DNA from 3 places in the Solibacillus sp. GQ1 genome. Region 1 is predicted to be linked to each of the others. Evidence: riboswitches for the same ligand, from Rfam matches in the RefSeq annotation. Region 1 holds a riboswitch; each other region holds the start of a gene.
The links. A riboswitch is a leader RNA that binds a small molecule or an ion and turns the genes downstream of it on or off. The one in region 1 is predicted to bind S-adenosylmethionine.
Positions count from the first base shown of each region.

Region 1 (3,349 bases):
CCTAACAAAGCAACTATCTTATAAATAAATTAAGAGGCCATCCTAACATAGTTTTTTGGTAGGATGGTTTTTCTTATGTGGTTCTATAAATTGTAATACCCCACTGACCATATTTCGCATAAAAAAGTTTATACTTATAAAAGAGAAGCGAACGAAATAGGAGAGAATGGATATGAAAACAGTAGTAGTTGTAGGTGGCGGGATTACCGGGCTATGTACGATGCATTATTTGAAAAATAAAATGCATGAGCAAAATGTGGAAGCACGGTTAATACTGATTGAAAAGAACGCATATTTAGGCGGGAAAATTCATTCCGAAAAGGATAAAGGTTTTATTATGGAAACGGGGGCTGACTCAATTGTAGCTCGCCATCCAGGGGTTTTAGAGCTTGTAAAAGAGCTTGATTTTGAATCAGAGCTTGTCTATAACGAAACAGGAATTTCTTACATTCATACGAATAATGAGCTCCATGCAATTCCGGCAGGATCGACATTCGGTATTCCGATGAGTGTGGAATCACTCATGTCGAGTACGTTAATTTCTGAAGAAGGAAAGAAGAGAGCACTTCAAGATTTAGAAATCCCGAATACTAAATTTACAAAAGAAAGCTCGATCGGTACGTTTTTGGAGTATTTTTTAGGGGAAGAAATTGTCCGCAAGCAAATTGCCCCTGTATTAGCGGGTGTTTATTCAGGCGACTTATATCAATTAAGCCTGGCATCCACATTGCCTTATTTAGTGGACTATAAAAACAAATACGGATCGATTATTAAAGGATTCGAAGCACATCGAGAGCAATTTGAAAAAGCTGCGAATAAGAAGTTTATTTCTTTCCGCTCAGGTTTATCGGCATTGATCGATCGCTTAGAGGAACAGCTGCCGGAAGTTGAATTCATGAAAAATACAGTAACAAAGCAAATCCGTAAAAAAGAAGAGCAATATGAAGTCGTGCTGGAAGAAGAAATAATTTTATCGGATGTTGTTGTATTGGCTGTTCCAAATGAAACAGTACGTCATGTCATACAGGATGACTCACTGGAAGAACAGTTGAAAAAGTTCACGACGGCATCTGCTTTAACGATGTATTTGGGCTTTGATGTACCGGATGATATTTTACCGGCAGATGGTACAGGCTTTATAGTTTCGCATAATAGTGATTTAGTTTGCAATGCGTCAACATGGACGAGCCGTAAATGGAAACATACATCGGCGGAAGGTAATTTACTTGTTCGCCTGTTTTATAAAAATATTAATCCGCGTTATGAAGAGTTGGCTGTTATGTCTGATGAAGAACTTACGAAAGTTGCATTGGAAGATATACGTGTTAGCTTAGGTGTTGAAGCGGAGCCGACAGTCGTCAATGTAACAAAGTGGGTTGACCAAATGCCCCGCTATGATTTGGCGCATAATGAAGCATTATCGGAAGTTATACAGCAGCTGGCAAATGATTACCCGAATGTTCTATTAGCGGGATGTGCCTATTTCGGAGTAGGAATCGGTGCCTGTATTTTAAATGGAAAAAAAACAGCTGAACAAATTATTAGTCGAATTATGTAAAGAAATACTTCATTCGGCTAAAGGGTATTGACGGAAGTATTAGATAACGTTATGATTCATTTAATTATTTTAAAAATTCATATTATTTTCTTATCAAGAGAAGTAGAGGGACTGGCCCGATGAAACTTCAGCAACCAACGTTAAGTCAGGTGCTAAATCCAGTGGCAAATGCCAGAAGATGAGAAGGGATTAAGTTGATAACTATTATGCCTTCTTTTATTTAATGAAAGAAGGCTTTTTTGTATCGTTAATATACTGAAAATACTGTAAATGATGGAGTGAAGGCAATGGGTTTACTTGAAGAATTACAAACACGGGTTTTAACAGCAGACGGGGCAATCGGAACACTTCTTTATTCATATGGATTGGATTATTGTCATGAAGAGATGAATATTGCACGTCCTGATATTATAGAAAAAATTCATAGTGAATATATTGCGGCGGGTGCAGATATTATTCAGACAAATACATACGGAGCCAACCGAATTAAGCTTGCACGTTATGGCTATGAAAATCGTGTTAAGGAGTTTAATGAAGCTGCGTTAAAAATTGCAAAGCGTGCTGCTTCCCTGGATGGACAATATGTGCTGGCGACAATCGGTGGTATTCGTGGAATCCGAAAAAGTGATGCGACATTAGACGAAATTTTAACTGCGTTCCAAGAACAAGCGGAAGTATTACTAGCTGGTGAACCAGATGGATTCTTACTGGAAACGTATTACGATTTTGAAGAATTATCGCATTGTGTCCATCTATTACGTTCTATGACTGATTTACCGATCATTGCCCAAGTGACAATGCAGGAGCCGGGTGTCCTTCAAAATTTAATGTCTTTAAATGAAGCACTTCAGGATTTAGAAAGACTAGGTGCGGATATTGTTGGGAGTAACTGCCGATTAGGTCCTTTCCATACGATTCAGGCATTTGAAGGAGTCAATTTACCGAATAAGGCCTTTCTATCGGCTTACCCAAATGCATCATTATTAGATATTGAAGATGGTCGTGTTGTCTATGAATCGGAAACCGACTATTTCGCACGTGCAGCCGTTGAACTTGTAAACCAAGGAGTCCGTTTAATTGGCGGGTGCTGCGGGACGACACCGAAGCATATTGCAGCCGTAAAAAAACGTTTGGCGAATATGCAGCCAATCGAAACGAAGGAAGAAAAACACAGGTCTACACAATTCGTCCGTATTCCGGAGCCACGTAAACAAGAGCCGCTCCACGAAAAAGCAAAACGTGAACGCTCTGTTATTGTTGAGCTGGATACACCGCGTCACCTGGAAATCGATGGGTTTGTCGAAGGGGCAAAACAGCTGGCAAAAGCGGGAGCCGATGTCATTATGATGGCTGATAACTCACTTGCTTCGCCGCGCATCAGCAATATCGCGATGGCCGCTATTTTAAAAGAGCACGGAATTCGTTCATTGCCGCATTTAACGTGCCGTGACCGAAATTTAATTGGGCTTCAGTCACATTTAATGGGACTTGATGCGTTGGAGCTTCATGATATTCTGGTCGTAACAGGGGACCCGACAAAAGTGGGGGATTTCCCGGGAGCGACGAGCGTATATGATGTTTCGTCAATGGAGCTCATTTCCTTAATTAAGCAGTTAAATAAAGGTGGTTCTTTTACTGGGAAGTCACTCCGTAAACAGGCGAATTTCTCGGTGGCCGCTGCTTTTAATCCGAATGTCCGTGTGTTGGATCGTGCTGTTGCCCGTTTAGAGAAGAAAATCGAGCATGGTGCAGATTACTTTATTTCACAGCCGGTTTATACGAAAGAAAAGA
Region 1 is NZ_JCAXEX010000009.1:22,038-25,386, forward strand. It holds gene AC6CH1_RS18825 (chemotaxis protein) at 1-28, shown strand, start outside; gene hemG (protoporphyrinogen oxidase) at 173-1,558, shown strand; SAM riboswitch class I at 1,646-1,743, shown strand; gene AC6CH1_RS18835 (bifunctional homocysteine S-methyltransferase/methylenetetrahydrofolate reductase) at 1,846-3,349, shown strand, end outside.

Region 2 (3,349 bases), on a different contig from region 1:
AACGTACTATACTGGAAATCTGGAAGAGTCTTATATGGATTCCCAAGGGGCTCTTGAAATTATCGAGAAAAAATTCATCGAAAAAGAATGGGAGGGCGAAATGCCGATCCTTTATAACTTCTACGGTGAAGCGAGCTGGCTGTCAGCTGTACTTGATGCGAACGGATTCCTGCAAAATTACTTTATCGTGTCAGCAGCAAATCCTGAAATTTCGGCATATGGTACAACACCAAATGAAGCGTTAAGACTTTATAAAACAGCGTTAAGCCGTGGCGGCAGTACGGTAGATGGTACTTCGAATGCCGAAGAGGCCAAAGCGACGGTAAAAGTCGTGCGTGTTTATAAAGAGCGTGTAGGTGATTTCACAATTGTATCCTTCCTGGCGAACACAGGTGAAAACTTCATCGTTTCTACGGAAGTTGCACCGTTTGCAATATACTTGCAAGAAGGTGACCAGGCGACGATAACGTACGCGAAAACAGGAGAAGATTTCCAGCCTGTAAAAGCATTGCAAATTGAAGGGTTGAAATAAATAAAAGGAGTATGCCATTTTGCGGCATACTCCTTTTTATTAGCTTACTTCCAAGTAAAGCCTTGTGAAGCAAGGAAGTCTTTAATATGCGGACGGTTTTGTTCAACTAAGTAATCAGCCATTTGTTTCGTCCATGTTGCAGTCTTCTGATTCGAAGATCGGCTGCTGTAATAGTCTTCCATAATTCCATCGTACTCATCTAGCAGCGTCTCGTACTTATCAACGTCATAACCATTTTCATGCAATACCGCAGCTACCGGTAAACGCGGTTTTGTTTCATTGCGTTTTGTCGGTGTACCGATCGTCATCGCAAATAATGGGAAAACGTATTCCGGTAAATTGAACAGCTCGCTGATTTCCTTAGGATTTGTACGGGCACCACCGATATAGCAAATGCCGTAACCCATTGATTCAGCTGCAATAACAAAGTTTTGGGCAAATAATGCAACATCTGCTACCCCTACAAGCACGTTTTCAGCCGTGTCAGCAGAAATATCAACCCCATGTTTTTGACCGGCTACTTGCAAACGTTTGAAATCTACGCAAAACAAGAAAGAGGCGCCCGCTGTTTTGAACTGGAATTCATTTTTAGACAGTTCACCAAGCTTCGTTTTCTTTTCCTCATCCGTTACCCAAATGACACTGTAGGCCTGTACAAAATGCGAACTTGCCGCCATTTGTGCAGTTTCGATTAAATCGATGACAGTTTCTTTAGAAATTTCCTCACCTGTATATTTACGAACAGATGTATGACTGCGTAATAATTCTTTTGTATTCACGTGAACATCTCCCTTATATGTAATAAAAAACTTAAATATATAGCCTTCAAGCTTATTTTAGTCAATATTTTACTTGAAGTCGATTATTAACGTCTGTTCAATTCATAGAGAAGGAATTTTTGCATATCGTTAAATACAGATAAGAGTAATCTGAATAGAAATCTGAAAATTTTAATTTTTTTGTGTTGACATATCGGATTAGTATGTTTTATACTGAGACTCAACGATGGAACACAAATCACATAACTCTTATCAAGAGCGGCGGAGGGAATAGGCCCTGAGATGCCCGGCAACCAGTAAGTGATGAACTGACTAAGGTGCTAATTCCTACAAAATGGACAATCATTTTGAAAGATAAGAGGAGGCAAACTTGCTCATGCGCAACCCTCTTCTTAACTGAAGAGGGTTTTTTTCATTTAAAAAATCCTCCTCAAAAAACACCGATTTCACCATCGATTAAATTTTTGGGGGTAATAAAATGACAAATTTAAGACCAGAAACTTTATTATTACACGGGGGACAAAAGCCAGACCCGGTAACAGGTGCAATTGCAGTTCCCGTTTACCGCACAACAGCCTATGCATTTAATGACACAGCTCATGCGCAACGTCTATTTGCATTACAGGAAACAGGCAATATTTATTCTCGTATTATGAACCCGACAGTCGGGGCATTTGAAGAACGGGTTGCTTTATTAGAAGGGGGTACAGCAGCAGTAGGGCTTTCATCTGGCGCAGCAGCAGTAGCATTTTCGATTTTAAACGTTGCCGGTGCAGGGGATGAAATTGTTGCGGCAGGTTCACTTTACGGTGGGACTTACAATTTATTCGCCACTACATTGCCTCGCTACGGCATTACAGTAAAATTTGTGGATGAATCAGATCCTGCAAACTTCCAGGCGGCAATCACGGATAAAACGAAAGCAATCTTCGCTGAAATTATCGGAAATCCAAGCTTGAAAGTACTGGATATTGAAGCGGTAGCAAACATCGCTCATGACAATGGTCTTCCTTTATTAATCGACAGCACATTTGCTTCCCCATACGGAAGTAATCCGATTGAATTCGGTGCGGATGTTGTCATCCATTCTGCAACAAAATGGATTGGTGGTCATGGAACGACAATCGGCGGGATTGTCGTTGATGCAGGGAAGTTCGACTGGACACAAGGAAGACATCCAGGATTTACAGAACCGGATACTTCTTACCATGGTCTACGCTACGGGATTGACACAGCAGGCGCTGCATTTGCGACAAAGCTTCGTGTTCAACTATTGCGTGATTTTGGTCCAACATTATCTGCTGACGCGGCATTTAACTTCCTGCAAGGACTTGAAACGCTTCATTTGCGTATTGTCCGTCACAATGAAAATACACAAAAAGTTGCCGAGTATTTAAGAGCCCACCCATTTGTGGAATACGTAAATTACAACGGCTTTGAAGATTTTGAGACACATGATTTGGCGAAAAAGTACTTGAAAAACGGCTTTGGATCTATCATTACGTTCGGCATTAAAGGTGGACGCGAAGCCGGTCGCCAAGTAATCGATAACGTAGAATTGTTTTCACACGTAGCAAACGTTGGGGATGCCCGTTCATTGATTATCCACCCTGCGAGCACAACGCACCAACAGTTATCTGCTGAAGAACTAAAAACTGCCGGCGTATCGGAAGAGCTCATTCGCTTATCAATCGGGTTAGAAGCAGCAGAAGATATTATCGCAGATTTAGAACAGGCATTAGCGAAAGTTGCGGCTGAAGTAGGCGCAGAAACAAACGCATAAACCTTTAAAAAAGGCTTAGCTTTTCCCATTCGAGAAGCTAAGCAATTTTTAGAAAATTAATCCCTACTATTTTTATAAGTTTTATTGACAAATTTAATACCAAGTAATACAATTGGGATAATAATATTACCAACCGGAAAAATTTAAAGTGATGTTGCAGCATCATTGGAAGAAAAGGAGTTGTTCAACATGGGGAAAGTATACAGTGCACAAAACATTGCAGCCTATATTATTTATGAACTTAATGACGTAAAG
Region 2 is NZ_JCAXEX010000003.1:130,118-133,466, forward strand. It holds gene AC6CH1_RS14875 (hypothetical protein) at 1-532, shown strand, start outside; gene nfsA (oxygen-insensitive NADPH nitroreductase) at 577-1,311, opposite strand; SAM riboswitch class I at 1,558-1,672, shown strand; gene AC6CH1_RS14885 (O-acetylhomoserine aminocarboxypropyltransferase/cysteine synthase family protein) at 1,790-3,094, shown strand; gene AC6CH1_RS14890 (hypothetical protein) at 3,284-3,349, shown strand, end outside.
Region 2: another riboswitch for S-adenosylmethionine. It lies ahead of AC6CH1_RS14885 (O-acetylhomoserine aminocarboxypropyltransferase/cysteine synthase family protein); the one in region 1 lies ahead of AC6CH1_RS18835 (bifunctional homocysteine S-methyltransferase/methylenetetrahydrofolate reductase).

Region 3 (3,349 bases), on a different contig from region 1:
ATCGCATTATTTCCGAATATGTAGCGAAGGGACAATACTATAAATCACTTCAGAAATAATTTCACACTCATTTACTGTTTATCGAAATCTCTACCTATAATATAGGAAGTTTACTGGAAATTACAAAAAAGGAGCTATCCATTTAACCGGATGCTCCTTTTTATTTTATTAAATTCCTGCTTTTGCTTTTAATTCAGCTGCTTTATCCGTATTTTCCCATGGCACATTTAAATCTGTGCGACCGAAATGTCCATATGCTGCTGTTTGTTTATAGATTGGGCGACGTAAATCAAGCATTTTAATAATGCCTGCAGGACGTAGGTCAAAGAGTTCACGAACCCAGTTTACGATTTGTGATTCTGCTACTTTTCCTGTACCAAATGTATCAACAGCGATTGAAACAGGCTGTGCAACACCGATTGCATAAGCAAGTTGCACTTCAGCACGGTCGGCTAAGCCAGCTGCTACAATATTTTTGGCAACATAGCGTGCTGCATATGCTGCAGAGCGGTCAACTTTTGTTGCATCCTTACCAGAGAATGCTCCGCCACCGTGACGTGCATAACCGCCGTAAGTATCAACAATAATTTTACGTCCTGTAAGACCTGCATCTCCTTTAGGTCCGCCGATTACGAAGCGACCTGTTGGGTTGATGAAGTACTTTGTAGCTTCATCCAATAAATGAGCAGGAACTACCGGTTTAATAACGTGTTCTTTAATGTCTGTTTGGATTTGTTCCAATGTTGCTTCTTCATCGTGCTGTGTTGAAATAACGATTGTATCTACACGAACAGGTTCATTGTTTTCATCATATTCAATTGTTACTTGTGTTTTACCATCCGGACGTAAATATTCCAATTCACCTGATTTACGCACTTCTGTTAAACGACGCGCTAATTTGTGAGCTAAAGAAATAGGCATCGGCATAAGTTCCGGTGTTTCGTTACATGCATAACCAAACATTAAACCTTGGTCGCCTGCACCGATTGCTTCAAGTTCATCTTCAGTCATTGAACCTTCACGTGCTTCCAATGCCTGGTCAACACCTTGTGCAATGTCAGGTGATTGCTCTCCTACTGCTACTAGTACTGCAAGATTTTCAGCATCAAAGCCGTACTTACCGCGTGTATAGCCGATTTCTGCTACTGTATCGCGGATAATTCCTTTCATATCTACATAAGTAGAAGTTGTAATTTCACCAGATACTAATACTAAGCCTGTTGTTACCGTAGTTTCACAAGCTACACGTGCATTTGGATCTGCAGCTAAAATAGCGTCTAAAATGGCATCCGAAATTTGATCACAAATTTTGTCCGGATGTCCTTCCGTTACACTTTCTGATGTAAACAGTCGACGATTTGTCATGTCATTTCCTCCTAAATCACTTTGGCAATTGTTTTTTATTGATACGGTACTCATTACCCATGTCCGTTATATTGCAGGAATTACGCTGATGCGTAGCTGCCTTTTTAACGTCAAGCTATATTTGCTTTAACACGAGGGTCTGAAAGGCTGTAACTATATAATTTTCGTTCAGTACGAAATTGTAAAACAAAATAAAAAAAATCCTTTCTCTCATAGCCGTGTTCATCACACGTGAGGAAAGGATATTACGTTTCGTTACCTTTCACTCTTATCGTTCAAGGGAAATTTTGCCCTTGCATCAGGTTGGCACCAACACGTATAAAATATACGCAGGTTGCCGGGTTTCATAGGGCCTGCCCCTCCACCAGCTCGGGATAAGAGTATCCGTTCAATTAAACATCTTACGCAAAAATTCAAGTACTGTCAACAAATTTTGACTTTTTTCGATCTGCTAAAATTTACGAAAAAATAATTTGCAATTAGTATAGATTATTTCACTTAATGTGTTATACTATTTTTGAATTAGGAATCAACTCCCCTCTATAAGGGAATACTATAAAAAAGGATGGTATTTAATAGATGAATTCGGTAGAAATTGCTAACGAGCTGAAAGAACTTTTAAACGGGGAAAACATCAAAACTCAATTATCTGTTCCACAATTAATTGAAAAAGCTACATCACGCGGAGAAGCATCGCTAACTGTTGAAGGCGCATTACGTGCTGAAACAGGCAAATATACTGGCCGCTCTCCTAAAGATAAATATATAGTAGAAGAAGAAATTTCAAATGACAAAATCGATTGGGGTAAAGTAAACCGTCCGATCTCTGCAGAAGTATTTGATAAACTTTATGTAAAAGTTATAAATTACTTAAAAGAACGTGACGAGTTATATGTATTCAACGGTTTTGCTGGTGCAGACAAAGAGTCTCAATTATCTATTAAAGTAATTAACGAATATGCTTGGCATAATCTATTCTGTCATCAATTATTCATCCGCCCAACAGCAGACGAATTGGCTAAACACGTTGCCGAGTTTACAATCGTATCTGCGCCAAACTTCAAAGCAGATCCGGAAGTAGACGGTACTGGATCGGAAACATTTATTATAACATCTATCGAAAAGAAAATCATCTTAATCGGCGGAACTGAGTACGCAGGTGAAATGAAGAAGTCAATCTTCGGTATTATGAACTACTTGTTACCTGAACAAGGTATCTTCCCAATGCACTGTTCTGCAAACGTTGGAGAAGAAGGCGATGTAGCATTATTCTTCGGTTTATCTGGTACAGGAAAAACTACTTTATCAGCTGACAAAGACCGTAAATTAATCGGTGATGACGAGCACGGCTGGTCTGACAATGGCGTATTCAACATTGAAGGTGGTTGCTATGCAAAAACAATCAACCTATCTGCTGAAAATGAGCCGGAAATTTACAATGCAATCCGCTTTGGTTCAGTATTGGAAAACGTTGCGGTAGACCCTGAATCACGTGAATGCGACTATGCAGACGGTTCTTTAACAGAAAACACACGTGTCGCTTACCCTATCGACTTTATCGACAATATCGTCTTGCCATCAGTAGCAGGTCATCCAAATACAATCGTCTTCTTAACAGCCGATGCATTTGGTGTATTACCTCCTATCTCTAAATTGACTAAAGAGCAGGCAATGTATCACTTCCTAAGCGGTTTCACTTCTAAACTTGCCGGTACAGAACGTGGTGTAACAGAGCCAGAACCAGTATTCTCTACATGCTTCGGTTCTCCGTTCCTGCCGCTTGCTGCAACTGTTTATGCAGAGCAATTAGGTAAGAAAATTGATGAGCACGGTTCACAAGTATTCCTAGTAAACACTGGTTGGACTGGTGGCGAATATGGTGTAGGCAGCCGTATGAAGCTTTCTTATACACGCGCAATGGTGCGTGCTGCAATCGACGGTAAATTAAATAACGTTGAAACTACCCAAGACGCTGTATTTGGAT
Region 3 is NZ_JCAXEX010000001.1:2,415,039-2,418,387, forward strand. It holds gene AC6CH1_RS12250 (gamma carbonic anhydrase) at 1-59, shown strand, start outside; gene metK (methionine adenosyltransferase) at 169-1,365, opposite strand; SAM riboswitch class I at 1,631-1,746, opposite strand; gene pckA (phosphoenolpyruvate carboxykinase (ATP)) at 1,945-3,349, shown strand, end outside.
Region 3: another riboswitch for S-adenosylmethionine. It lies ahead of metK (methionine adenosyltransferase); the one in region 1 lies ahead of AC6CH1_RS18835 (bifunctional homocysteine S-methyltransferase/methylenetetrahydrofolate reductase).